DNA from 2 places in the Geobacillus sp. PLS 41 genome. Region 1 is predicted to be linked to the other one. Evidence: riboswitches for the same ligand, from Rfam matches in the RefSeq annotation. Region 1 holds a riboswitch; the other holds the start of a gene.
What was found. Region 1 has a riboswitch for FMN ahead of ACVX3G_RS11545 (ECF transporter S component). Riboswitches for the same ligand answer to the same signal wherever they lie in the genome.
Positions count from the first base shown of each region.

Region 2: it holds a riboswitch for FMN, as region 1 does, so the genes downstream of both, ribD (bifunctional diaminohydroxyphosphoribosylaminopyrimidine deaminase/5-amino-6-(5-phosphoribosylamino)uracil reductase RibD) here and ACVX3G_RS11545 (ECF transporter S component) in region 1, are expected to answer to the same signal.

Region 1 is NZ_CM151395.1:2,300,423-2,314,983, reverse strand. It holds gene pcp (pyroglutamyl-peptidase I) at 1-29, opposite strand, end outside; gene ACVX3G_RS11560 (DUF979 domain-containing protein) at 59-1,021, opposite strand; gene ACVX3G_RS11555 (DUF969 domain-containing protein) at 1,022-1,708, opposite strand; gene ACVX3G_RS11550 (sulfite oxidase-like oxidoreductase) at 2,041-2,655, shown strand; gene ACVX3G_RS11545 (ECF transporter S component) at 2,700-3,284, opposite strand; FMN riboswitch at 3,441-3,573, opposite strand; gene ACVX3G_RS11540 (threonine synthase) at 3,659-4,876, opposite strand; gene pepT (peptidase T) at 5,187-6,422, shown strand; gene ACVX3G_RS11530 (bifunctional metallophosphatase/5'-nucleotidase) at 6,592-8,214, opposite strand; partial or broken gene ACVX3G_RS11525 (ammonium transporter) at 8,480-9,334, opposite strand; partial or broken gene ACVX3G_RS11520 (P-II family nitrogen regulator) at 9,331-9,483, opposite strand; gene ACVX3G_RS11515 (OsmC family protein) at 9,567-9,992, opposite strand; gene plsY (glycerol-3-phosphate 1-O-acyltransferase PlsY) at 10,168-10,761, shown strand; gene ACVX3G_RS11505 (RsmF rRNA methyltransferase first C-terminal domain-containing protein) at 10,790-12,154, shown strand; gene ACVX3G_RS11500 (YpmS family protein) at 12,243-12,818, opposite strand; gene ACVX3G_RS11495 (SGNH/GDSL hydrolase family protein) at 12,815-13,597, opposite strand; gene ACVX3G_RS11490 (SCO family protein) at 13,672-14,244, opposite strand; gene ACVX3G_RS11485 (DegV family protein) at 14,281-14,561, opposite strand, start outside.
Region 2 is NZ_CM151395.1:1,811,498-1,826,058, reverse strand. It holds gene ribE (riboflavin synthase) at 1-322, opposite strand, end outside; gene ribD (bifunctional diaminohydroxyphosphoribosylaminopyrimidine deaminase/5-amino-6-(5-phosphoribosylamino)uracil reductase RibD) at 277-1,419, opposite strand; FMN riboswitch at 1,626-1,758, opposite strand; gene ACVX3G_RS09085 (hypothetical protein) at 1,806-1,934, opposite strand; gene ACVX3G_RS09080 (peptidylprolyl isomerase) at 1,921-2,361, opposite strand; gene ACVX3G_RS09075 (DUF1002 domain-containing protein) at 2,547-3,506, shown strand; gene ACVX3G_RS09070 (RNA-guided endonuclease InsQ/TnpB family protein) at 3,554-4,672, opposite strand; partial or broken gene ACVX3G_RS09065 (IS110 family RNA-guided transposase) at 5,014-5,958, shown strand; gene ACVX3G_RS09060 (IS701 family transposase) at 6,077-7,264, shown strand; partial or broken gene ACVX3G_RS09055 (IS110 family transposase) at 7,325-7,537, shown strand; gene ACVX3G_RS09050 (ISL3 family transposase) at 7,532-8,662, opposite strand; gene ACVX3G_RS09045 (heavy metal translocating P-type ATPase) at 8,825-10,963, opposite strand; gene ACVX3G_RS09040 (ArsR/SmtB family transcription factor) at 10,956-11,324, opposite strand; gene lysA (diaminopimelate decarboxylase) at 11,551-12,870, opposite strand; gene ACVX3G_RS09030 (spore germination protein) at 13,184-14,561, opposite strand, start outside.

The DNA.
Region 1 (14,561 bases):
TCAAATCCGGTCACGAGCACTTTTTTCATCGTATCTTCAGTCCTTTCCCGTTATCGGATTATAAATCCATGAGAGTGACCACATACATTGCAGCGATGTTGAACGCCAACAGAATCAACGCTGTCGGCACTTGCACGCGAATCACGTGGTTTTTGTCTTTCAAATCAAGCAAGGCGGCGGGCACGATGTTGAAATTCGCCGCCATCGGCGTCATCAAGGTGCCGCAGTAGCCGGAAAACATCCCGAGGGCGGCCACATGATTCGCATCGACGCCAAATTGTTTGATCAGCAGTGGAACAGCGATCCCCGCTGTCATGACCGGAAACGCGGCAAAAGCATTGCCCATGATCATCGTAAACAAAGCCATGCCAATACAATAGGCCACCACAATCCAAAACAATGAATGAGTCGGAATGATGTTTCCTACCAAATTGGACACAGCGGTGCCTACCCCAGCAGTCGTAAAAATCGTCCCTAGCGTTGCCAGCATCTGCGGCAAGAGGGCGGCCCAGCCGATTGATTCAAGCAGCCTGCGCGATTCTTTAACTGCCATAAACGGAGTGGTCCGAGTCATCGCCATGCTGACGAGCAAAGCAACGAACGTCGCTAGCCCGAGAGACACAAGAGTCACGTTTTTCGGATCGAAAAGAAAAGCGTTTCCAACCTTGACATTTTTCAGCCATGTCACACCGATGACAGTCAAAACCGGAATCAACAAGGCCGGAATGAACAGGCGATGTTTCAATCGATCGCGATGTTGTCTTCTCTCTTCCGGCGTCGCCTCTTGGTAGCTTCCGAGCTTCAATCCCCCGGTTCCGACAATGGCCACCATGATAAGCACAAGCACTCCGGTGTAAAACGGGGGAATGATGCTGCCGAACAGCAGTGTCACACCATAAAGGAAATAAAACAACCCTGATGTGAAGCGCTTCGGGTTTTGACGATCGGCAAAGGTCCACAAGCTTCCCAACACAACCACAATGCCTAAAAATATGTACACCGCTTCAATGGACAACCACATTCACTCTCTCCCCTTTCCATTCTCCCGATGAAAGAGCTTGTGAAGCGAGCGGTCCAGCCGATGCAGGCGGATGCTGTGAACGATCAGCGCGGCCACGGCCGTTGGGATCGCCCATAACGCCATATGCAGCGGATCAGAAGGAATGCCGTTTTGATCAAAAAATCCTTTCATCAACAAAATCGCTCCGATGGCGATGAACACATCCTCGCCAAAAAACAACCCGATATTGTCCACCGCTGCGGAATGAGCGCGAATGTCATCCCGGACATGATCCGGCAGTTTTCCGTATTTCGCTTCCGCCGCTCCTTCTGCCATAGGAGCGACGAGCGGACGAACCATTTGAGCATGGCCGCCGATGGAAGTAAGCCCAGCCGCTGCAGCCGCTTCCCGGATGATCAAATAAGCGGTCAAGATTCGTCCTGTTGTCGCGGCTTTGATTTTCGCCACGACACTTTCTGCCTGTTCACGCAATCCAAAACGTTCCAAAATGCCGATGACGGGCAATGTGGCGATGAACACCGCCATATACCGGTTGGTCGTAAACGCTGTTCCAAATTGTTCAATAATGTCATACAGCGATTGATGGGCGAGCAATCCTGTCGCCAATCCAGCCGCTGTCACGACAAGAAGTGGATTAATGCGAACAATGAAGCCGATGATGACGATCAACACTCCAATGAGCACCATGTTTCTCTTCTCCTCTCCAGCACATTTTACGGCAAATGTTAATACAAATCGTTACGTCGTTCACCCCACTCTATTTCTTAGTCGGCATCCCCCTCTCCTCCATCTGTCGTTCCACATTTCGGAACAATAGTTTCAAATTTGTTATTATCATTATATAATTGGGAAAAATTAAAAATCAATAAATACTTACCGAAAATTTACTTTACAAAATAAAACATCAACTTGACCGAACCCGTCATGATACATCAAGCCCCCTCTTCGTTGCATCCCTTGCCCCTATTTTGTATCATGAATAATTAAGAGAAATTTAGCAGAAAAAGGAGGTGCCAACCATGACCAAACAACTCCCTCCCGGCCAATTCGAAACGGAAAAATGGCCGATTTTGCATGAGGGCGATGTGTACGAATTCGATGAAGCGACGTGGAATTTCCGATTGTTCGGCGATGTGAAAGAGGAAGTTTCGCTGTCGTATCAAGAAGTGATGCAGCTGCCGAAGACGGTTTCAACCATCGATATGCATTGTGTCACAACATGGTCAAAATTCGACACGACGTTTGAAGGCATCGCCTTCCGCGAGTTTTTGCGCTTTGTGGAGCTAGATCCTGATGTGAAATACGTGAAAATTTACGGATATTTAAACGGCGACCGGTTCGGTTATTCGGCGAACTTGCCGCTTGAGGCGCTCATGGGCGACGATGCCTTGTTTGTCTATCGATGGAAAGACAAGCATCACGACTGGCAGGACATCTCGCCGAAGCACGGCTATCCGCTCCGGTTCATCCCGCCAGCGACGTTTTACTTATGGAAAGGGGCGAAATGGGCGTCGGGCATCCGCTTTATGAAGGAAGATGAGCCGGGCTATTGGGAGGAGCGCGGCTATTCGATGACCGCCAATCCGTTTAAAGAGGAGCGGTTTGCCGAGTGGGTGCCGCGGATTCGCTTTTGACAAAGCAAAAAGCGAGGGGTCGGAAATCCCTCGCTTTTTGATCATCAAGCGGCTTGGCGGGATGCCGCTTGTTTCTCAAGCCAAGCACGAAGACGCCAAAAGAGAAGCTGAAATACGATGGCCGCCATCGCTCCTTTGACGGCGTTAAACGGCAAAATCGCCGATACCACCAACGCCTTCGCTTCCGGCGCGCTCATCTGCGGAGCGCCAAGGAAAAGGGTGTACGCCGGCATAAAGACGTAGTAGTTGAGCACGCTCATGACGAGCGCCATTGTCACTGTTCCCGCCGCCAACCCCAGCAGCAAGCCTTTTTTCGATGCGGCTTTCCCATAAATATAGGAAACCGGCAAAATAAACGCCGCCCCAGCGGTAAAGTTGGCGATTTGGCCGATCGGAACGCCGGTCGCACTGCCGACAAAAACATAGTTCAACACGTTTTTCAAGAGTTCGACCGCCACGCCGGCGAGCGGGCCGTACAACAGCGCGGCGACAAGCGCCGGGATGTCGCTGAAGTCGACAAGCAAAAAGTTCGGAAACGGCGGCAGCGGAAAGTTGAGCATCATGAGCACATGCGCCATGGCGCCCAACACTCCGATGCCGACAAAGGCGCGGATGGAAATGCGTTTCATGTTTGTTCTCCTCCCCTTCTCGTGATTCATCCTCACAAGAAGAAGGCTGCCGCCGCGAGCGCCAACAAAAACTCCCTTAAACCGAACGAGGCTTAAGGGAGAAAAAGGGTGTGCGCAACTAGACGTTCGCATGCGCCAAAACGAACGCCGGCAAACCTTCATCTTCTCCCATCCAGACTATACTGTCGGCTCCGGACTCGCACCGGATCCTGCCTTGCGGCTCGCGGGCTGAGAGGCCAAGCGCCTCATCACCGCCGGTCGGGAATTTCACCCTGCCCCGAAGATGAATCGCTTATCCGTTTTTTCATTATTCCGATGAATTTAGTATACAATTCCTTTTTGGATTTGTCTACGATTTTTTGCTTGCGGCTTGATTATTCCCGCATCGGAAGCGAATCTTCCGGTTCGAGCACCGGTGGGGCGACTTGAACCAAATCGGCGTATTTCAATCCCGTCCCCGTGTTGAGCACGACGACCGTCTCCCCATCACGAATCCAACCGCTCTCGCGCAGCTTTTGGGCCGCCGCAAACGCCGCCGCTCCTTCCGGGCAAATGAACGCCCCTTCGAGTTCGGCTGCCGTCCGCTGTTCAGCCAAAATCGCTTCATCGTTGACGGCAATAGCGCAACCGTCCGTCTCATACACCGCCTCAAGAACAAGAAAGTCGCCAAGCGCTTTCGGCACATTGATGCCAAACGCCACTGTATGGGCGTTCGGCCAAAACTCCGATTCACGTTTTTTCTCCTTCCACGCCTTGACGATCGGCGCGCAATGCTCGGCCTGCACAGCGACCAGCCGCGGCATGCGGCCGTCCACCCAGCCGAGCGCCTGCAGTTCTTTGATCGCCTTGTAAATGCCGATCAACCCGACGCCGCCGCCGGTCGGATACAAAATGACATCCGGGAGCTGCCACGAGAATTGTTCGGCGATCTCCAGCCCCATCGTTTTCTTCCCTTCAATCCGGTACGGTTCTTTCAACGTCGACGCATCGTACCAGCCGTATTCGCGGATCGCTTTGGCGACGATTTGCCCGGCATCGCTAATGAGGCCGTTGACGAAATACAATTCCGCCCCAGCGATGGCGCATTCCTTTCGCGTCAGTTCCGGCGCCTCAACCGGCATGACGACTGTCGCCTGAATGCCCGCCCGCGCCGCGTATAGCGACCACGCCGCTCCCGCGTTGCCGTTTGTCGGCATCGCGAGCTGTTTGACGCCCAATTCCTTTGCTTTAGAAATCCCAACCGCCGCGCCGCGGGCTTTAAACGTCCCTGTTGGAATAACCCCTTCGTCTTTCATGTAGAGCGCTTCAATGCCGATTTCCCGTCCTAAGCGCGGCATCGGCACAAGCGGCGTCATCCCTTCGCCGAGCGACACGATATGTTCAGGATGCTTTACCGGCAGCAACTCATGATAACGCCATAAATTCGCTTCACGTTCCCTCAGCACATCCCTCTTGACTTTTTGGCGCATCGCCTCCAAGTCGTAAGCGACAAGAAGCGGCGAACCGCATTCGCAAAGTTGATGGATTTGGTCGACATCGTATGTACGTTCACACTTCGGACAATACAGATGAGACACGTAGCTGAATGACATGGTTTGGCTTCTCCTTTCCATTTGTTTCATCCGCACGAGGCAGAAAGCACCTACTTTCGCGTTTCTGACGAGACACTGGCCTTTTCATTATACCATAACCGTCCTCTGCCGCCGGCGCCTGTAATGGCAGCGTCCGTACGCCAGTACGCCAACTTTGGGGCATCATAGCGCCAAGTAGGAAATGGTCCCCTCTTTTTTACCGTTTGAAGCCGCATATGGTAAAATAAAACGGAAACCGCCTCTTTTTTCTCACTGCATCGGCGGAATGATTCGCTGATCCAGAAAAACTTATACATAAGGAGATGAACCAATGAAACAGGAACTCATCGAACGCTTCATCCGCTACGCGAAAGTCAACACTCAATCCGATCCAAACAGCCATACGTGCCCATCGACTTCGGGACAGTGGGAGCTGGCGAGAATGCTCGTCGAAGAGCTGAAGGCGATCGGGATGGAAGATGTGACGATCGATGACAACGGCTACGTGATGGCGACGTTGCCGGCCAATACGGACAAAAACGTGCCAGTGATCGGCTTTTTGGCTCATATGGACACCGCGCCGGAATTTACCGGAGCCAACGTCAACCCGCAATTGATTGACTCGTACGACGGCGGGGACATCGTGTTAAACAAAGAACAAGGCATCATCTTGTCGCCAAACGATTTCCCGGAGCTCGCTCACTACAAAGGGCATACGCTCATCACGACCGATGGGACGACGCTGCTTGGTGCTGACGATAAAGCCGGAATCGCCGAAATTATGACCGCGATGAACTATCTCATTCAACACCCGGAAATCAAGCACGGCAAAGTGCGCGTCGCCTTTACGCCGGATGAGGAAATTGGCCGCGGGCCGCATAAATTTGACGTTGCCAAATTCGGCGCCCAATTTGCCTACACGGTCGACGGCGGGCCGCTTGGCGAATTGGAGTATGAAAGCTTTAACGCTGCCGAAGCGAAAATCACGATCAAAGGCAAAAACGTCCATCCGGGCACAGCGAAAGGAAAAATGATCAACTCGATCAAAATCGCCATGGAGTTCGAGCAGCAGTTGCCAGCCCATGAGGCGCCTGAGCATACGGAAGGATATGAAGGGTTTTACCATTTGCTTTCGTTCCAAGGCAGTGTAGAGGAAACGAAGCTTCATTACATCATCCGCGACTTTGACCGCGAACAGTTTGAGGCTCGCAAAGCGAAAATGAAAGAGATCGCGGCTTCGCTTGCGCAAAAATATGGAAACGACCGAATCACTCTCGAAATCAACGACCAATATTACAACATGCGCGAAAAAATCGAGCCGGTGCGCCACATTGTTGACATCGCCCACGAAGCGATGACGAACTTGGGCATTGAACCAAAGGTGAAACCGATCCGCGGCGGTACAGACGGGTCGCAGCTCTCCTACATGGGGCTGCCGACGCCGAACCTTTTCGCCGGCGGCGAAAACTTCCACGGCCGCTACGAATACATTTCCGCCGACAATATGGTGAAAGCGGCCGAAGTGATCGTGGAGATCATCAAGCTGTTCGAGCAAAAAGCATCTTGATCTGCGGAAAAACTCTCTTGAACGATCTTTTTTCGATCGTCCAAGCACAAGCGGCTGCAAGCCCGCCCATTAGGAGTAAAGAAAAGGTGTCCCGAGTCTTTTGGGGACACCTTCTTCATTAGATAAGCGACCGTTCGCCCTTCCATCCTTTTTCCTCGGTCAACACCTGTTACGGAAGCCGGTTGATCCGCCCCTCGATCCGTGCTGAGAACGGTTGCTCAAGACCGCGAATATACGAGACAAGGGCATCCAAATCGACCGGGCCGACCTCGCGGTTTGTCCCATGCGTCAACACCGTGAACCCATCGCCGCCGTCGGCGAGGAAGCTGTTGACTGTCACCGTGTACTCGGCGTCCGGTTTTAGCGGTGTGCCGTCAGGAAGCTGAATGTCAATGACTTTTTCTCCGACCGGCTTGCTGGCGCTCCATGTATAGCGGAGGCCGGAGATTTGCAGCATGCGCGTTTGGGTTGGCTGCCATTGTTGATTCAAAAGCTGGCGGATTTGCGCGCCGGTGAGCGTCATTTTCACGAGCTGGTTGTTGAACGGCTGAACGTTGTACAATTCGCCCCACGTCACTTCGCCTTGTTCAATATCGGCGCGAATGCCGCCCGGGTTCATAAAGGCAAAATCGGTTTTCATCGCCGCCCGCTGGGCATCGGCGATCAAATTGCCCAAGGCGGACTCGCCGCTTTCGTTTTGTTCATCGGTGATCGTTTCGGCTGCTGTGCCGACGACTTGATTGACAAGCGGCGCCACTTTCGCTTCATATTTTTCGACGAGGGCACGGATTTCCGGGTCCGGAGTGATGCCGTCATGATAGGTCGTCACGATCTCCGCTTTTTTGGCGACGACGTCTTTCGTACGCGGGTCGATTTTCAAATCGACATCAGAAAACGCCGTGCCGTACGAATACGACTGAACGAGCAGCTTGCCGTCCACAACCGCATTTAAATAGGCATGGTTATGACCGGCGAAAATCACATCGACTTCATCATCGACATTTTTGGCGATATCGACAATTTCCCCGCTTGCGTTTGTCCCATCCGGATTGGATACGCCTGGGTTATGGGCGAGAACGACGATCGTTTGCACCCCTTTTTTCTTCAGTTCCCGGACCGCTTTGTTAATCGCTGTTGCTTCATCGATGAACTTGACTCCCGCGACGCCGCTTGGCGTCACAATCGTTGGTGTTTCCGTGAGCGTGACGCCGATCAATCCGATCGGCATGCCGTTGACCCGCTTAATCACATATGGCGGGAGAATCGGCTTTCCCGTTTGCGCATCAACGACGTTGGCGCTCACGTACGGAAAATCTGCTCCGGCGAAATCGCCGGTCGCCGGGTGATATCCGCCATGGATCAAGCGGAGCATTTCCGCTACTCCTTCATCAAACTCATGGTTGCCAAGGGTGCCGACGTCAAAGCCGAGCTTATTGAGCACTTCGATCGTCGGCTCGTCCTCTAGCAGCGCCGATACCGGCGGGCTGGCGCCAACCGCATCGCCGGCATGGACGAGCAGCGTATTTTTGTTTTCCGCCTCCCGCTGTTTCAAATAAGCGGCTAAATAATCAGCCCGTCCAACTTCCCGCCCGCCGACTTTTCTCGTCACATTCAACTGGCCGTGGAAGTCGTTAATGCCTAACAGCTGCACCTCAATATAACGGTGCGAAGAAGCAGGCGGCTTCCCCTTGCTTTTCCCGTTCCCTGCCGCCCCAACTGGAGCCGCGGCCAGCACCGCTGCAGCAGCCAATGCGGATAGCACCCGTCTTCCCCATCGTTTGGAATTCTTCATTCCCGGTTCCCCTTTCTCTCGCCTTCTCGTTCACTCCCATTATATCCTTGCGAGTCAGTACAATGATAGAGCAGAAAGGATGATTTTTCGTAAATATTTTGTAAATTCACAACTGACTGTTGAGAACAACAGAAACAAAAAAGACCGCCCGATAGAGTCTGTTGATCGGACAGCCTTTCTTTTTTAGCTCGATGGACAGCCTGCCGTGGGGCGGGTGTTCCCAAGAATCTCCCACCTCGAAGCACAAGCGTAGGTGGGAGAGCGTTCAACCGACCGCGTTTTTCTTGTTTAACGGAGCAACGCGAATGCCGGTCGTCTCCTCAAAATCGTACAACCCGCCCGGGAGATCGGCAAACCGCTCGAGTTCATTGTAAGCCGGAATGCCGTGGTACGCCATATCGAGACCTTCTTCTTCCTCACGCTCTGTCGCCCGGAGCCCGACCGTGCTGTCGCACACATTCGCGATGAGCGCACCGCTGACGAAGCCCCAAACGATGACTGTCAACGCGCCAAGCAGTTGGGTGATGAACAACGACGCATGACCGGTCGTCAACAATCCTTGCGTCGAGTCGAACAAGCCGACGGCGAGCGTGCCAAACACCCCATTAAACCCATGAACCGCCACCGCACCGACCGGGTCGTCAATTTTCAATGCATCGACAAACAGCGTCGCATAGACGACGATGACGCCGCTCACAAGACCGATCAGCACCGCGCTCCATTGCGAAACGAAGGCGCAACCGGCCGTAATGGCCACCAGACCGGACAATACACCGTTCATGACCATGCTTGGATCGGCTTTTCCGTACTTTTTCATCGTCACGAAGAGCGCCGACGCGCCTCCGGCCGCCCCTGACAGCATCGTGTTGTGGGCGATCGATGCCAATGCTTTATTGGATGCGTCGAGCGTACTGCCCGCATTAAACGCAAACCAGCCAAACCATAAAATGAACGCCCCAGCCGAAGCAAGCGGAATATTGCTCGGCGCAAATACGTTCACACTACCGTCCGAGTTGAACCGCCCTTTTCGCGGCCCAAGCCGCTTGGCGATCGCCAGTGCCGCAAAGCCGCCGAGCGCATGAATCGCTGCTGACCCTGCGAAATCTTTCATCCCAAATCGGAAAGAACAATTTCCAGCTTCACTTTCGGGTGAAGCGTCACTTTGTAGTTTTTTCCTCGGTAAACTTCTTGCGTGTCCTTCTGTTTTCCCCGCCCAACGACTTGCGAAACGGTAAACCCGGTGATGCCGATCTGTTTCAGCCCTTTAATCGTATCGGAACACCTTTTTCATCGTATTGTCATTCGACGCTATGCCACGCGAAACGGCCATGAACGTCAAGCCCTTCTCCTTGTTAGATCGTCTCCTTCCCGCGCACGCCGTTGATCGAATAGCTCGCTGTAATGGCGGCATTTAACGAATGGGAAACGGAACAATATTTTTCTTTTGACAACCGAATGGCGCGGGCGACTTTGTCTTCCGGCAAATCGCCTTCGAGCGCATAATGAATATGAATGTCGGTAAACCGCTTCGGGTGGTCATCGGCGCGCGTTCCTTCGACTTCCATCGAAAACGCGCGGACGTCAAGCCGCATTTTCCGCAAGATTAAAACGATGTCAATGCCGGTGCAGCCGGCCAAGGCGTGAAGCAACAGCTCCATCGGCCGAGCGCCTGAATCGTTGCCGCCGACGTCTTTCGCGGCGTCGATCGGAATCACCACACCGGAAGCGCTTTGGCCGCTGAATGACATGTTTCCGTTCCATACAACCGTCGTTTTCATCATGGTCGCTCCTTTCTCATCTGTCCGGGGTCGGACGGACTTTCCGACAGCCCGTTTCTTCTTTTCAGTTTAGCGGCTATGTCCTTGAAATGCAAAATTCCTGTCTACCGTTTTCGCTCATGCATGTTAAAATAGAAACATGCACAAACTTGTTGAGTAAAGGGTGTTTGATTCGATGACCGCACTCATTTTGCTTCTTGCTTATCTTCTCGGCTCGATTCCGTTTGGCCTTCTTGTCGGGAAAATCGGCTACGGGATCGACATCCGCGAACATGGAAGCGGCAATCTCGGGGGAACGAACACGTTCCGCGTGCTCGGGGCGAAAGCGGGCACGATCGTCATTGTCGGGGATATGCTAAAAGGGACGCTGGCGGCGAGCTTGCCGATGCTTTTTTCCGTCCCCGTGCATCCGCTTTTGGCCGGGGCGATCGCCGTGGTCGGCCATATGTATCCGGTGTTCGCCAAATTCCGCGGCGGCAAGGCGGTGGCGACATCAGGCGGGGTGATGCTGTTTTATTCGCCGTTGTTCTTTTTGTCGCTCATCGCCGTGTTTCTTGTCGTCTTGGCTGTTTCACGCTACGTCTCCCTGTCATCGATGGCCGCGGCGCTGTATGCGGTCGTGTACACCGTCTTTTTCACGGACGACATTCCATTGACGGTGGCGGTATTGTTGCTGGCTTCGTTTATCTTTTATCGTCATCGCGCCAACATTCAACGCATCTTGAACAAAACGGAGCCAAAAGTGAAATGGCCAGGCAAACGCTCATGACGACGGACGGAGAAAGGAGTTTGCTGCGTTGAGATTGCCGGAAGCATTTGTCGCGAAAATGAAGAAGCTGCTTGATGAAGAAGCAGACGAGTTTTTCGCTGTTTATGAAAATGAAAAAATCAACGGCTTGCGCGTCAATCCGTTGAAAACCGACCCGGGCGCATGGGCAAAAACGGCGCCCTTTTCCCTTTCCCCGGTGCCGTTTTGCCCGACCGGGTTTTATTATGAGCCGGACGAACAGCCGGGAAAGCATCCGTACCATACGGCCGGCCTGTATTACATTCAAGAACCGAGCGCGATGGCGGTCGCCGAAGCGCTGCGTCCCGCCCCTGGGGAGAGGGTGCTTGACTTGTGCGCCGCCCCTGGCGGGAAAACGACCCAGCTTGGAGCGATGATGGAAAACAAAGGGCTGCTTGTCGCCAACGAAATCCACCCGAAACGGGTCAAAGCGCTCGCAGAGAACGTCGAACGGTTCGGCTTGACGAACACCGTTGTCGTCAATGAAACTCCCGAGGCGCTTGCCGAGCAGTTTCCGGGCTTTTTTGACAAAATTTTAGTCGACGCCCCCTGTTCCGGCGAAGGCATGTTTCGCAAGGATGAAGAGGCCGCTTCGTTTTGGAGCCCGGCTTATGTGGAAGAATGTGCGGCCAGACAGCGGCGCATTTTGGAAAGCGCCTATGCGATGCTGAAAGAAGGCGGCATTCTCGTCTATTCCACGTGCACGTTCTCTCCGGAGGAAAACGAACAAACGATTGAATGGCTGCTTGAGACGTACGAGGATTTGCAGTTGTTACCCATTGCGAAAATCGGCGGCATCGAGCCAGGGCGGCCGGAATGGACGAAAACCAATCGATCCGATCTCGTACACACCGCCCGCCTTTGGCCGCACCGTCTGAAAGGGGAAGGGCATTTTGTCGCCAAACTCCAAAAACAGCGGCCCACCTCACCTTGGCGAGGGCGGTGGGCGAAATCGAGCGCGCCAAAAGCCGCTATCCGCCTGTATCGCCAGTTTGAACAAGAGGCATTGCGGACAGAGCGAGACGGCACGTTCGTGTCATTTGGCGCCCATTTGACTGTGTTGCCCGAGCGTTGCCCGGATTTGTCCGGTTTGAAAATCGTCCGCGCCGGGTTGCACTTAGGGGATGTGAAAAAAGAGCGGTTTGAGCCGAACCATGCCCTTGCCTTGGCGTTGCGGACAGAGGAAGCGAAACATGTGCTTGACCTATCGAGCGCGAGCCGCGAAATCGTCCAATATTGGCGCGGCGAGACGCTTTCCACCGGCGGCGACCGCGGTTGGCTGCTTGTGGCCGTGGATGGATTTCCGTTCGCCTGGGGGAAAGAAGTGAAAGGAACGGTGAAAAACTTTTATCCAAAAGGGCTGCGCCTCGTCTAAAACGTCGGAAAAGCAGATGGCAAAGGAGCTCCCAATCGCAAAAAAGGGGCTGACCCAAAACGCGGGTGCGTTTTAGGTCAGCCCTTTTTTACTGGTGCTGCTTCGTCGGAATTGTTAAGGTAAACACGATCTCATCGGCGGCCAAATCGATTTTTTTTGCCGCCACTTGATAGCCGTTGCCAAAGCGAATGTCCGTGAGCGCGACGTAGACGCGGGTGTGCTCCGGGTCAATCGCCACTTCATCCGGCAGCGGGGCGTGCTTTTGCAAGTAGCGAAGCACATACGTCACTGGCAGCTTCCAGTCGCCGAGCGAAATCGTCGGCTCCGTGAGCTCGACATTCCCTCCTTTGATTACTTTGGGCACAAACGAGACGACAAGTTCGACCGAGCGGCCTAAAATGGGGATTTCGCTTGAAACATAGACGCGATCGGCGAGCCAAACGTGGTATTGCAGCGGATGGCCTTTCGTTTTTTCTGCCAAATAGTCGTTCATGACGGCGTTCAAATGCTCCTTCTTCGAGTATACTGTAAACGAAGCTCCCTCCACATTTGGGCGCGCCGGCCGCTTCACCGGTGAAGTGGGTTCGAACAGCCAGGCGACAGTCCAAACAAGAACCGCGGCGTTGACAGCCGCCAACATCCAAAACGCTCGTTTCCAATTCATTGCAATAAGCTCCCTACCCACCACTCTTTTTGTTGATCTAACGCTTCATGCACTCGCATGGCCATCTGTTCGTATCCTGCGGCATTCGGATGAAATTCGTCGCGATGAAGCAATTCGTCGCGGTCGATGAAGATGTCTTGAATATCAACGAAAATCGTTCGGTCATAACGGGAAAGCACCGCCTGGCTTGCCTTGTTCCACTCGGTAATGACATCATTGATTTCCGGAATATTCGGCAACGTCGTGGAAAACGGATTGTATAGACCCACAAGCACAATGACCGCATCCGGATTGATCGTGCGAAGCGAGATCAATAGATGATCCAGTCGGTCGGCAAATATTTCCGTGGCTTGCTGAAACCGCTGGCGCGACAAGTCTAAAAAGTGCGAGCGGACGACATTCATCACATCGTTGCCGCCAATGGTGATCAAGATCATATCAGCCCGCCCGAGCTCCGCTTGATGGGCGTGAATGACTGGTTCCAATTCAGCGATGCGCCGTCCGCGTTTCCCGAAATTCGCTACGGTGACTGTCCGCACCCCGTCTTCTGCCGAAAGGAGCGGGACAAGGCGGCCGACATACCCGCCTTTCCTTTCGCCGTCCCCCACTCCTTCCGTCAACGAATCGCCTAAAGCGACCAAATGTATATCTTTCGGAAGCGGCTTTGCTTCCGTCTGCTTGACGGCGGCTTCATGCGGGCGCTCCGGCTTTCCGCCCGCCGAAAGCGACACGCATCCGGCGAGCAGCCAGCAGCACAACAACCATCCCCACCGTCTCATTGTTTGACACCTGCCTTTTGCCGCAACAAGGGGAAAGACGAAAAGAAGGCAAAAAGGCGGTAGCCGTTTTTGCCTCATTGCGACGACTGCACGATTTTGATATGCTCTAAAATTGTTTCGTATGGCACATCTTGCACGCCGCTGTACGTCTGAACCACTTTTCCGTCTGGCCCGACCAAATAAAAGCTGGTGCCATGCACGACTTGATCGCCATTGGCCGGCTTTTGCACGATCGTTTTAAAGCTTTTTTGCGCCAGCTCGCTGATTTCAGACGGGCTGTATCCGGTCAGCAAATGCCAGTTTGATAGGTCGTCTGTAAATTGTTTCGCATACGCCGCCAGTTTTTCGGGCGTATCGACTTCCGGATCAACGCTGAAGGAGACAAACTCGACATCCAGTCCTTCTTTCTTTGCCATTTGTTTTAATTTCGCCATATGGGCCGTCATCGGCGGACAAACGGTCTCGCAGTTTGTAAAAATAAAATCGGCGACCCACACTTTTCCTTTTAAGTCGCGAAGCCCAAACGGCTTGCCCGTCTGATCGACAAACGTAAAGTCCTCCACCGGCCAGTTTTTGGCGTCCGGAATCGTTTTTCCGCACGCCGCCAGCAAACAAACGGCTGCCATCATCATGATTCGTTTCCACATCCACTGCTCGTCCCTTTCATCCTGTATCGCTTTGTTTCAAACTGCGCCCGACCCCTTGTGCTCCCCTTCTTCCGTATAATACATCAGCGCAAGCGCGCCGGGTCCGGTATGAATCGAAATAACCGGCGTCGTTTCAACAATGTCAACCGGCACAGAACCGATCGCCTCAGCGACTGCTTCTCTCAGCCGCTCCGCCCAGCGCCCGGCATCGGCATGGGCAATGGCGACCGCGCGCACCGGCGCTTCCGCCTTCTCCTCAACCAACCGGCCCGCTAAATCGGCGATGGCTTGCGAAAAGCTGCGCACGTTCGACACCG
Region 2 (14,561 bases), 490 kb from region 1:
TGCGCCCGACGCCGTCCACATGCCCGGTGACGAAATGGCCGCCAAACCGTCCTCCAGCCGCCATTGCCCGCTCCAAATTCACCTTCGCCCCCGGCTTTAATGTCTTTAGCGCCGTCGCTTTCACCGTCTCCGGCATGACATCGACCGTAAACTGCCGTTCGGTGAACGATGTGACGGTCAAGCAGACGCCGTTGACGGCGATGCTGTCGCCAAGCCGCACATCTTCGAGCACCCGCTTGGCGCCAATCGTCATCACGATGGCGTCGCCGGTTTGCTTCATTTGTTCGATCGTGCCGATCTCTTCAATAATGCCAGTGAACACAACGATTCCTCCTTCCGTTTCGGCGCGGCGACGATTTTGATGTCCGGGCCGATCGTCTCGATGCGGCGGATGTCAAGCTCCACCGCTTCAGCAAGCCGGGCGAAGCCAAGGCCGCCGACCGGCGTCGGCGCCCCGCGGCCGCCGATCAGCTTCGGAGCGATATAGGCGATGACCTCATTGACTGCTCCCGCGCGGAGGAAGCTGTCATGAACGCGCGAGCCGCCTTCGACAAACAGCGACATGACTCCCTGCTCCCCAAGCAGACGGAGCACATCGCGGACATCGATCTGGGCCGTCGGCATTGAAAATACACGCACCCCAAGGCGCTCATACGCCGCTGCTTGTTCCCGACTGACGCCGCCGGTGATGATCCACGTTTCTGCTTCCTTGTCAGCGACGACATGGGCGTCAAGCGGTGTACGCAATTTTGTATCTAAAATGATGCGCAGCGGGTTTTTCCGCTTTTCCCCAAAGCGGACGGTAAGCTTCGGGTTGTCGGTCAAAACGGTGTTGACGCCGACCAAAATGGCGTCATGCTGCGCACGAAGGCGATGGGCATCCTCACGCGCCGCGCTTGATGTAATCCATTTGCTTTCCCCCGTCGCCGTCGCGATTTTGCCATCGAGGCTGCATGCGAACTTCAACGTGACAAACGGCGTTTTTGCGGCGATATAGTGGAAAAACATCCGATTTAATTCGTCCGCTTCGTCTTTTAATACGCCAACATCAACGTCAATGCCCGCTTGGCGCAGCTTGGCAATCCCTTTTCCCGCGACAAGCGGATTCGGGTCGGTCGTGGCAACGACGACGCGACGGACGCCCGCCTGGATGAGCAAATCGGCACATGGCGGCGTTTTTCCATAATGGCTGCACGGCTCAAGCGTCACGTACACCGTCGCACCGCGCGCCTTCTCGCCAGCCATGCGGATCGCATAGACTTCAGCGTGCGGCTCACCCGCTTTCAAATGGGCGCCAAGCCCAACGACCGTCCCACCGTTGACAACGACCGCGCCAACTGCAGGATTGGGAGACGTTTGCCCGACCCCAGCTTTGGCCACATCGAGAGCGAGCCGCATATAATGTTCATCGTTATGCACCGCACTCCCTCCTTCAATAAAAACGAAACCCCCGGGATGTCCCCGGGGGCTCATTGATGAGAGAATGACCAATGATGCGCAAACAAACACACGTTCGCTAAGCAGGCTATACCGGCCGGTCGGAAACAAAAGATACTACCATGCCTAGTCGGCCGACAGACGCTGCCCATGGGTCTGAACCGGCCGAAAACAGCCGTGCGCATATTGGCATCCTTCTCCCATCCAGACTATACTGTCGGCTCCGGAATCGCACCGGATCCTGCCTTTCGGCTCGCGGGCTGAGGGGCGGAAAGCCCCATCACCGCCGGTCGGGAATTTCACCCTGCCCCGAAGGATGCATCACTATATCGTTATGTTCATTATACCACACGAAACGCCCTGCATCATCATTCCGCAACCCAAATCCAATACGCCGCTCCCCACAACAGGCTGGCCGCAAGCAAAAAGAAAAACAAGCGCCAGTTGTTTCGAACAGTCCGATCATCCTCGCTCATGCGCTGTTTACGGTTCGTCAAATACTTTCACTTCCTTCATCACGTCGCCGTTTTTCATCGTCCTCACGACGTCCATGCCCGATGTCACTTGGCCAAAGACGGTGTGCACCCCATCCAAGTGCGGCTGCGGCTCGTGGACGATAAAGAACTGGCAGCTGCCGGTGTCGCGGCCGCGGTGCGCCATGGACATCGCGCCGGTGACATGTCGGTGTGGATTGTTGTCCGTCTCGCACGGGATCGTATAGCCGGCATCGCCCGTTCCGTTGCCGCGTGGACATCCTCCTTGGCTGACAAATCCAGGGATGACGCGGTGGAACGTCAACCCGTTATAAAAGCCTTCGTTTGCGAGCTTCTCAAAATTGGCCACCGTCACCGGCGCCTCGTTTGGGAACAGTTCAAACTCGATTTTCCCGCCGTTTTCCATTAGAATATATCCTTTTTTCGCCACAAGCATCCAGCTCCTTTTCGACATCGAAACTGCTTTTATCATACCATGATTGCCAAGTGAAACAAAAGAAAAAATGTCTTTTCAAATTCGCACGCCGCCTGACCGCGTCGCTTTTTTGCCGATAGCCAAGCAGGCGAGCGTGCGGTATAATGATAATGCATTTTCGTAAACAGGAGGCGAGCTATGTGAAACGAACGATCGCTTCATCGCTGCTTTGGGCGGTGCTCTTGGCATCTCCGGGCATCGCAGCGGCCGATGCCGCGCCGGGCGATGTCATTGTGACGCTCGGGGAAAACTTAACGAATGAACAAAAGCAAAAAGTGCTCGACGAAATGAAGGCACCGGACGGGGCGCAAACGATCACCGTCTCAAACGTTGAGGAGCATAAATATTTGGACGGACTCATTCCGAAAGCGCAAATCGGCACGCGCGCCATCTCGTCGTCGATGATCACGATAAAAGAGCCCGGCTCGGGGCTTCATGTCGAAACGCACAACATCACATGGGTGACGAAAGAGATGTATACAAACGCCTTGATCACCGCAGGGGTGAAAGATGCCGATATTTACATCACCGCCCCGTTTCCGGTTTCCGGCACCGCAGCGCTGACGGGGCTGATGAAGGCGTATGAAATTTCCTCGGACCAAGCCATCCCTGATGATGTCAAAAAAGTGGCGAACGAGGAAATGGTGCAGACGGCGAAGCTCGCCGATTCGATCGGCGCGGACAAAGCGGTCGCCCTGCTGGCGAAAATCAAACAAGAAATCGCCAACAACCCACCGCAGACGGACGCTGATTTGCGCGCCCTTATTGAAAAAATCGCCAACGACCTTGGCATTACGCTGAGCGAGAATGAAATCAACAACCTGATTTCCCTTTTCCATAAAATGCAAAACGCCCATATTAATTGGGATCAAGTGAACGATCAGCTGAGCAAGGCGAAAGAACAGCTATCGGCGTTTTTGCAGTCAGAAGAAGGGAAAACGTTCATTCAAAACCTTATCGACATCTTCAAAGAAATTTGGAACGCGATCAAATCAGCATTTTCCTCAAATCAACAGTCAACTACCCCCACTTCGCTAACGCTTGAAGTGGGGGCTTGCAACTCCCCAGAAGTGCGAGCGGACTTCGTCCTCCTTCCTTGACTTGGGGTTGCATTAGGGGCAGGTTGACAACTACCCAACGACGCAGGTCATGCCTGTGTCGTTCCTTCAACGATGTACTCTATTCCTTTTCGTTGAAGGTTCATAGCACCAATGCGGTCATCGTTTGAGGTGTATCCGCATGTTCGGCAACAAAAGGTGTGTGTACGCTTGTTTCGATTGGCTTTTTCCGTATGACCACACTTTGGACATGTCAAAGAGGTGTAATGCGGAGCAACCACCATCACTTTTGACCCATGCAAACGTGCCTTATACTCTAACATTTGACGGAACTGATAGAACGCCCACGATACGGTTTCATATCGGTCATGGATACGTACACGTTCTGTTTTTTCACGAATGCCTGTTAAATCTTCTAATACAAAAAGGGTACGTTCTCCATATTGACGAACGAGTGCCTTCGTGACAGCATGGTTCACATCCGTCATCCAACGGTTTTCTCGTTGTCCGATTGTTTTCAACTTCCGACGCGCAGAAGCCGTCCCTTTTTGCTGGAGGGTTTTTCGCATTCGTTTGTACTTGGCACGCATATGCTTGATTTTTCGCCCGTTAAAAAAGGTGGTTTTCCCTTGCGAATCATAAGCTGCTGCAAGAAAGTTAACACCCACATCGACACCGACCACCTGGCGGATGTTGTGTTCATCCACGGTTGGAATCGTTTTGGTCATGGGAATGTGCAAAAAGAATTTGTTATGCTTGTAGACGAGTTTGGCTGTGCCAAACGTCCATGAGCCATCAAAATATTGTTCCATGCCTTTTGGTTCGAATGGTACTTTGATTCGTCCTTCTAGCGTATTGACAGAAAATACGCCTTGAACAAGCGAATAATCTCGATTCCAAACGAGATCATATTCAAGTTTTTTAAAGCGAACCAATGTCCATTCGTGACCATTGCTTTTTAGGGAACGGTATCTAGCGATCACCGTTTTAATCACAGATTGCGCCATTTGCGAACGCAAAGCGTAGTTTGATCGAAGTAGACGATAGGTCATGTCGTGTAACTTGGCTTGTACAAGCACTTTTGTGTCAAAAATCACAACAGATACAGCGTTGCACGCTTGTCGATAAGCGGAAAGGGTGGCTTTCAATACTTCTGCTTGTTCCGCTGTTGGGTAAATTTTGATTTTGGCTGTTAACGTCATGTCCATTTGTCTCACCTCTCTTTCACTAAATATATTATATAATATATTATATCATATATTATATCATATTTTTTAGTGATACAAAAAACATCCATGAGTAAATTTTACTCCCCACCCAGGCATGAAAATCCATCTCTCCTTCCATAATGGAGGATGAACGCAAACAGTTTGGAAAGACGTGCTTTTTAATGGTGGTTCGACCCTGTACAAAAAACTGTTTGAGTCCATTTGGTGTTCCACCCATTGTAAGCCCTTTTCATTTGGAAAAGGTGACTACGAACAGAAAAATGCCTAACGAACAAGTGGACTCACTGTTTGCGAATTCATCAATGGAAGGAGTCCGGATCATGGATGTGCTTTATCATCGTTGCGCAGGTTTAGATGTTCATGCCAAAACGATTGTCGTTTGTGCGCTTTGGGGAGAAGAAGACCACATTCAAAAGGAGATCGAAACGTTTTCGACGTTTACCAAAGACTTGTTTCGCCTCCTGAAATGGCTCGAGGATCGAGAAATCACTCATCTAGCGATGGAGAGTACGGGGGTTTACTGGAAACCGGTCTTTAACATTTTAGAGGACTACTTTGACATTACCTTGGCCAACGCTCAGCGAATCAAGAATGTCCCAGGGAGAAAAACGGATGTATCCGATGCGGAATGGATCGCTAAATTATTGCGTTATGGACTGATTGAAAAGAGTTTTGTGCCACCCGCGCCAATTCGAGAATTGCGGGACTTGACCCGTTTACGCAAAAAGTGGGTGGGTCAATTGATTGCGGAAAAAAACCGAATTCATAAAGTATTGGAGTGTTCCAATATCAAGCTGGGTACGGTGATTTCCGACATCTTCGGAGTATCGGGCCGAAAACTCTTGACCCGTTTAATGGAACAGGGGTACATCGAAGAAGCCGATATCGACGCTTGCCTTCACGGAAGAATGAAAGGGAAAAAGCAACAAATTCAGGAATCGCTCTTTGGGACATTAACCGAACATGAGTTGTTCATGATTCGCCAATCGTGGAAGCACATCGAGTATTTGGAAAGCTTGATTCAGGAGATGGACCAACGTATCGACCATCTCTTACAACCGTATCAACAGGAAGTGGATCTTCTGATGACGATTCCTGGAGTGAAAAAGGAAACCGCCGCCGTCATCATCGCCGAAATCGGAGTGGATATGGGACAGTTCCCGACACCGCAGCGCCTCGCTTCTTGGGCTGGGGTGGCCCCGGGAAATCACGAAAGCGCTGGAAAACGCAAAAGTACACGAACGGTAAAGGGTAATCCTCATCTGTAGATGAGCAAATTCACTAACATAAATTGACAACCAAACAAAAAAGGAGACATGAACCGGACTCCTTGGGTAAAATAGATGTGCTCAAAACCCATTCACACAAGGAGGTTCATGTCTCATGAATAGATTAGCACATCACCAAGGAATCCACAAGTTTTTCTTCACTTTGGGGTTAACGCTGCAGCTTTCCAAACCGGTCATCAAGCATCTCATTCATATCGTCGATGCCTTGACCACCAAGGGATTCTCGGGAACATTGACCGATATTCATCACTGGAGCTTTCATCCGAATCATCGAACGACGCTCAGTCACTTTTTCACGAAAAGCCCTTGGGATGAGGAAAGGCTGCTTGGGAAGCTTCAAGAGTGGATCCTCCGCCGAATCGAGCCCCTGGTCGAGCGAAAGAATCAGCCTCTTTTTGTCTCGATTGATGATACGATTTGCCAAAAAACGAAGCCTTCGTCACGGGCTGCACACGCCATTCAAGGGTGTGATTGGCACTACTCGCACAAAGATCATCAATCGGTTTGGGGGCATTCGCTCGTTTGGCTGATGGTGCACACCTTCACGCAAGCGTTTCCGTTCGCGTTTCGTCTGTATGACAAGGCGGCGGGAAGGAGCAAAATCGACTTGGCGATCGAGATGCTTTCCTCGCTCAAGGTGAAGCGGGCTCAGCCGGTGTATGTGCTCATGGATTCGTGGTATCCGTCCCAAACGCTCATCGAAGCCTGTCTGAAAAAGGGATTCCATGTCATCGCCATGCTCAAGACGAACCGGATTCTTTATCCGAATGGCGTCGCCGTCCAAGCCAAGCAGTTTGCTCGCTATATCGAGCCCCAAGACACCCACCTCGTCACGGTGGGTCAGGAGCGTTATTGCGTGTATCGCTATGAGGGGGCCATCCATGGCCTCGATGATGCGGTGGTGCTGCTGGCTTGGAAGGCGGATCAGCCGCTGACGCCGGAACATCTCCATGTCGTCTTGAGCACCGATCGGGAGCTCGGGGACGAAGACATCTTGCGTTACTATGCTCAGCGTTGGACGATCGAGTGCTTTTTCCGGCAGGCAAAAGACCAATTGAAGCTGGATGGATACCGGGTCCGCCACATTCGGGCGGTGAAACGGTATTGGGCGGTGGTGCTCTTGGCCTGCGTGTACAGCATCGCCGAATCCCGACAAACCCTTTCCGCCGGGCTGGAGCTTCTTCGGTCGCGGAAAGACCACAGTGTCGTCGAGTTCATTTATAACGCCGCGAAGCAAGATATTCCCATTGATGTGATCAAAAAACAGCTCCGTATCGCGTAAGGGGGACCCTGTTTGTCTCTCTAACCATGGAAATTATTGTAATGAAAAATGCTCATCTACAGTCCTCATATTAAATCCGCGTTATGCGAGGCGGCATGGGCGTTATCCCGATGCAGGAATCAACCGTTGGCGGCGAAATTTTGGTCATTGGCGGCTCGCCGGGGAAAGAAAAAAGCACTCGTTGCGATCGCGCACCGAATGCTTGTCACCATTTACTGCATGCTTTCCCGAAAAGAGGTTCATCACCAAAAGATGTACTTGCACCTGTCATGAAAGTATGTTAGCTGTTTCCAGCCGAACCCGCAGTGCAAAACGCTGGATATTTCGGTATCCGTATCCCCGACGTTTCATCAGCTTGATCTTGTTATTCGTTCCCTCCATCTTCCCATTCGAATAATGGGATAAAATGCACGATATCATTTCGTCTGTTCGTTTGACGAGTGATTTTGCGATGGCACGAACAACGGAACAAGGACAAAACAAATACCGATGAATCCAAGCCTTCAAGCGTCGTTTCGCCTGTTGCTCATCTTTGCTTTTGAACACATAGCGAACATGTTGGAGCGATTGGTAAACAGACTTTAAGTAATCGCTTTCATTACACCATTCTCGTATGATTTGACGTTCTTCCTCCGTCAATTTCTCTGGGCATTGGCTCAATAAACGGCAAACGTAACGAACATTTCCGTGTTTCTTGCCTCCTTTGCCCAAATATTTGCGACAACGTTCTAAAGCATCGGTAAACAGCTGAATGACATGGAAATAGTCGACGACATGTGTCGCCTCTGGGCAAACCCGTTGAATCGCTTTTTTCATCGCTGGAGCCAAGTCACTCACGACATACTGAACGGAACGAGATACATGAGCCAATGCACGCCCAATGGCTTCCTCGTTCTTTCCTGCTTCCATGGCATACACTTCTCCCGTTTCGGCATCCATGATCGCCACTCCATAGTCGTGCCCTTTTCGAAAAGCAAACTCATCGACACAAACCGCCTTTGGTTGGACGTCATTCGATAGGAAGGAAGGGGCATGGGTATAAAACCATCGTTCAACGGTCGTGTAAGGAAGCTTGAGCATACGAGCCACCGCCTGAATGGATGTTCCGATGCAAGATTGCGCGACCCATCGCTGAAAAGCATCCGTCGCCACACTTCGAGGAGAGATGGCTGGATACGACGTGCTGAACGTCACGCCACACGTGCTACAACGTCTGCGCTCGACAGGAAGTTCGATCCAAAAAATTCCGATTCGCTGAGCATAGCCATGCATCCATTGCTTCTTTTTGTCTGTCATTTTGATCGTGCGCTTCAAGCAGACAGGACATAACGGGCATTGTTCGGGTAGAGAAAGTTCGAAAATCCAACGTTCCCCTTCTTTTCGCACCTTTTGAATCAAAACATCTGGTCAATCGATGAGTTCTTTGATAAACTGAGAGTACATGCGAATTTCCCTCCATGGTTTGGTTTGGTCACCTTTACCATACAGGAAAATTCGCATTTTTTGTACCCTCTATGCACACCTACCTTAAATGATCAAGTACAACTTGTGGTGAAGAGCCTATTCTTTGACTTTTAGCAATCGCATGCTGTTTAATGTTACGATTAATGTTGCTCCCATATCGGCAAATACCGCTAACCATAGCGTTAACCAACCAGGCACAATTAACAGTAATGACAATGCCTTAATCCCTAAAGAGAAAGTAATGTTTTGCTTAATAATCGCTAAAGCTTTGCGGCTCAATTTAATCGTATATGGCAATTTGCTTAAATCATCAGACATTAAGGCAATATCGGCTGTTTCTAGGGCTGTATCGGTTCCAGCACCACCCATTGCCACACCAACGGTTGAAGCTGCAAGAGCTGGTGCATCGTTCACACCATCTCCAACCATCGCCACGCTTTGATGCTTGTCACGAAGCTCTTTGATGAAATTCAGTTTATCTTCTGGAAGTAAATCGGCTTTAATATCGGAAACGCCGACTTGTTTTCCGATGGCTTCGGCTGTTCTTTGGTTATCCCCTGTCAACATTACCGTTTTTTCAATACCGACTTGATGAAGTTTTCGAATAACCTCTTTGGATGATTCTCTTATTTCGTCTGCCACGGCAATTAACGCCAGAATTTCTTTTTCCGTCCCTAATACCATGACCGTTTTCCCTTGTGTTTGAAGGGTTGTAATTTGTTCTTTTATTTCTGATTGGATGCCATTTGGAAGAAGTTCCTCAAAAAGACCTGGACTTCCGACATAATACATTTCGTTGTTTACTTTGGCTTTGACCCCTTTACCTGTAATGGATTGGAATTCTTCAACCGATACATCATTAAAATTCAATCCATCTTCTTCTGCTTTTCTTATAATGGCGGAAGCAAGTGGATGTTGTGAGCCTTTTTCAATGGCTGCTGTAATGGTCATTAGTTCATTTTCATCGCCATTATAAGTGACCACATCGGTGACGGAAGGAACACCTTTTGTTAATGTTCCTGTTTTATCAAAAGCGATGACTTTTAGAGATCCTGCTTCCTCTAAATAAATACCACCTTTAATTAACACACCGTTTTTCGCTGCATTTCCAATGGCAGTTACAATCGAAACAGGCGTGGAAATAACCAACGCACACGGACAACCAACCACTAATACAGCTAGACCTCGATAAATCCATTCGCTCCAATCAGCACCCATAAATAATGGAGGAATAACGGCTAGTAAAAGAGCAAAAATGATAATGGCTGGTGTATAGTATTTGGCAAAACGATCTACAAACGCTTGAGAAGGTGCTCGTTCTGCTTGAGCTTCTTCCACTAAATGGATGATTTTCGAAAGAGTTGTATCTTCCACTCGTTTTGTCACTTTTACTTCCAATAACCCTTCTTCATTCAATGTTCCTGCAAAGACTTCATCACCGACTGTTTTGGTTACTGGAACACTTTCTCCCGTAATGGCAGCCTGATTTAGCGTAGATGTACCCTTGATGACGATTCCATCCATCGCTAATTTCTGACCAGGCTTTACGATCATAATATCTCCGACTTGAATATCGTCAACAGGGACCATCATTTCTTCATTTCCGCGACGAATTAATGCTTCTTTTGGAGCAATATCCATCAACGATTCAATGGATTGACGAGCTTTATCCATGGAATAACGCTCTAAGGCTTCGCTAATGGCGAATAGAATAACAACCGTTGCACCTTCTCCCCATTCACCAATCGCTGCAGCTCCTAAAATCGCCACTGTCATCAGCGTATTCATATCAAAATTCAATCGAACTAGGTTTTTGAAACCTTTTATAAATAACGAATATCCACCGATTAAAATTGCTGCAGCATATCCAATTGTCGCAAAGATATGCTCTTCTCCGTATTGCTTCCCTAAAAACCAACTGATCACAAGCAAAACGGCGGAAATATACACTTTAATGTTCTCTTTTTGCTTCCAAAAAGGTTCACGCTTGACTGATTTTTCTTTATCTTCCCGAACCTTTAAGTTTTCAAAAGCTCCTGCTTTTTCTAATTCTTCGATGGTTGTTGTACCCCAAACGGTAATTTTAGATGCTCCAAAGTTTACTTTAGCATCTTGAACACCTGGCAATGATTTTACATTATTTTCAAACTTTGCCGCACAGTTTGCACAAGTAAATCCTTGAACACGGTAGGTTTTCGCTTCTGATTTAGATAATTTTGCTTGTTGTTCAGACACGGACTTTCACCTCTTTCTCATGTACTAACGCAATCATGATTAACTGCTTAATATGGTCATCATCCAGCGAATAAAATGCTAGCTTTCCTTCTTTTCGATACTTTACAATCCCTTGTTTATAAAGGGTGCGTAAATGATGGGAAGTTGTTGCAACAGAAGCCCCGATGATATTAGCAATATCACATACACATAACTCTTCATCTTGGCAAAGTGAATAGACAATTTTTGCCCTATTTTCATCTGCCAGTGCTTTAAACAACAGGACAACACTGGATATATCTTCTTTTTGCAATTCCCCTTGTATTCGATTGACTTTTTCTTCGTCATAACAATAAATTTCACATGTATCTTTCTTACTCATTCATTATCCCCCTTTCATATTCAAATTTCCGTTCGAATATATTATACCCCATTTCTTTTATTATTCAAATATTTATTTGAATTAAAAACAAAAAACATCCATGAGTAAGCTTTTACTCGCCACCCAAGCATGAAAATAACCGCTCATGGATTCATTATTTTCACAGAAAAAAAAGCAGCGGGCGCCTTTTCTTTGTGAAGGCCGTTCTCTTTCCAACCGGCGGCCTTCACTTTTTCACTTTCGTTTTCAAAGGCAAATCATATTGGATCAAATCTTCATATGTCTCCCGTTTCACAACGAGCTGGGCGTCGCCGTTTTCAACGAACACAACGGCTGGGCGCGGCAGACGGTTGTAATTGTTCGCCATGGAATAGCCGTAAGCGCCGGTGCAAAAAACGGCCAAATAATCGCCCGGCTTCGCTTCCGGCAGGGCGATGTCCCAAATGAGCATGTCGCCTGACTCGCAACACTTCCCGGCGATCGATACGACTTCCGTCGGCTCGCCGAACACCCGGTTGGCGAGCGCGGCTTCGTATTTCGCTCCGTAAAGCGCCGGGCGGATGTTGTCGCTCATGCCGCCGTCAACGGCAATATAGGTGCGGACGTTGGGCACCTCTTTGCGCGAACCGATCGTATAAATCGTCGTTCCCGCATCACCCACGAGCGACCGCCCCGGCTCGATCCAAATTTCCGGCAACGGCAAGCGGCAAGCTTCGGCCTGCCTTTTCACCTCTTCCACGATGCAGTCGACGTACGCTGTCACCGGAATCGGGTCGTCTTCCTCCGTATAGCGGATGCCAAAGCCGCCGCCAAGATTGACAACCGCTGGGACAAATCCGTGCTCCTTGTTCCACTCCGCCAGCTTGGCAAACACTTTTTGCGCCGCGAGCACAAACCCAGCTGTTTCAAAAATTTGCGAGCCGATATGGCAATGAACGCCGAGCAGCTGAAACGCGGCCGATGCCATAACACGGCGAAACGCCTCGTCCGCCTGACCGTTGTTTAAGTCAAAGCCGAACTTTGAATCTTCTTGCCCGGTTAAAATGTAATCGTGCGTATGCGCCTCGACCCCCGGCGTCACGCGGAGCAAAACCGGCACCGTCCGACCGGATGACGCCGCTAGCTCTTCGATCAGCTCGAGTTCGTAAAAGTTGTCGGCAACGATGCAGCCGATGCCGTGTTCAAGCGCCATCGCCAATTCGTCCCGGCTTTTGTTGTTGCCATGAAAATGGATGCGCTCAGGCGGAAAACCGGCCGCAAGCGCCGTATACAGCTCACCGCCTGAGACGACGTCAAGCGACAATCCCTCCTCAGCGGCCAGCTGCACGATGGCGACGGCGGAAAACGCCTTGCTCGCATACGCGACTTGCGCCCGCACGCCGTGACGCTGGAACGCTTCTTTAAACGCGCGCGCCCGAGCGCGGATCAACGCAACGTCATAAATATAAAGCGGCGTGCCATACGTTTTGGCCAACTCGACCACATCGACGCCGCCGATTTCCAAATGCCCTTGTTCATTCACGCGGCTTGTCCCGTGAAGAAACATCGCAAACCCCTCATTCCTCTATCGAAATCGCATGGCAAAAGCAAAAAAGACAGTTTGCAAAATCGGCAACTGCCTTTACAAAATGGAAAACCGCAGAGCGCCATCGGCTCTGCCTTGAAACGGAAGGCCGCACACCCCGCGCTGGGCCATGCCCATTCCGTCCGTGCAAACGTGCGAAGCACTGAGGCAAGCACCATCAGTGCAAGCAATTAAATATAACTTATCATAATTATAAAAAAGTTGCAATAGCGCTAAAACGAAAAAAGCGGCCGCCAATAGGTGGAGACGGCCGCTTCCAAATGGATCGTTCGCGTCATGACGGCTGTTTTTGCCGGTCTTGCGGGTGAACGATGCTCGGGCGCACTCTCGCTCCGGCAACCGAACGGCGGACGACAATTTGCATAAATGCCGCTGGATCGAACGGGATGAACGGCCATAAGTACGGCGTATTAAGCGAGCGGATGCTGGCGAGCCAAAGCAAATAAACGGTCGTGCCAATGACGAGCCCGGGCACTTTAAACAAGGCGACAAGAATGACCAATGCCAATCGAGAAATCTTATTCGCCACGCTCAACTCATAGCTTGGCGTCGCAAATGAACCGATCGCCGCCACCGAAATGTACAAGATCACTTCCGGCACAAACAGCCCGACATCGATGGCGATTTGTCCGATCAAGACGGCGGCAATCAAACCCATCGCGGTTGATAGCGGCGTCGGGGTATGAATGGCTGCCATCCGCAAAAACTCAATCCCAAAATCAGCGAGCAAAATTTGCACAATGATCGGGATGTTCGTTTGTTTGTTCGGCCCAATAAACGCCCACGATTCGGGCAGCAACGACGGTTCAAGGACGAACAGCACCCACAGCGGCAGCAAAAACAACGACGTCAAAATGCCTAAAAACCGCACCCAGCGCACAAACGTCCCGACCCCTGGCGACTGCCGGTATTCCTCGGCATGCTGGACGTGGTGGAAAAATGTTGTCGGCGTGATGATGACGCTTGGCGATGTATCAACCATAATGAGCACGTGCCCTTCAAGCAGGTGCGTCGCTGCTACATCCGGCCTCTCGGTATAACGGACGAGCGGGTACGGGTTGTATCCTTGCTTGACTAAAAACTCTTCGACTGTTTTGTCGCCCATCGTCAGTCCATCGACGTTGATTTGCTGCAACTCTTTCTTGACGAGTTCAACAAGCCCCGGGTCAGCGACGTCTTTAATATAGGCGATGCATACGTCCGTTTTTGACCGCTCGCCGACTTGCAAAATTTCAAAGCGCAGCCGCTCGTCGCGGATGCGGCGGCGGGTGAGCGCCGTGTTGACAATGATGTTCTCGACGTAGCCGTCGCGGGCGCCGCGCACAACTTTTTCCGTATCCGGCTCTTGCGGCTGCCGACCCGGATAGCTGCGGACGTCGACAGCAAATCCGGTCGATTCGCCTTCAATCAAGACGATGATCAAGCCCGACAGCAGCTTGTCAACCGCTTCGTCGAGGCTCGTCACCGGACTGACTTGCTGATGAACGAGTCGATTTTCGATGATCTGCCACGCTTGGGACGCCTGGCGTTCATCATCGTTGACGCGCACAATTTGTTTTAACAATTCGATAATGTATTGCGTGTCGCATAAACCGTTGCAGTAGTAAATATGTACTTCCCGGTTTAGGACATAGATTTTCCGCACGCCTAAA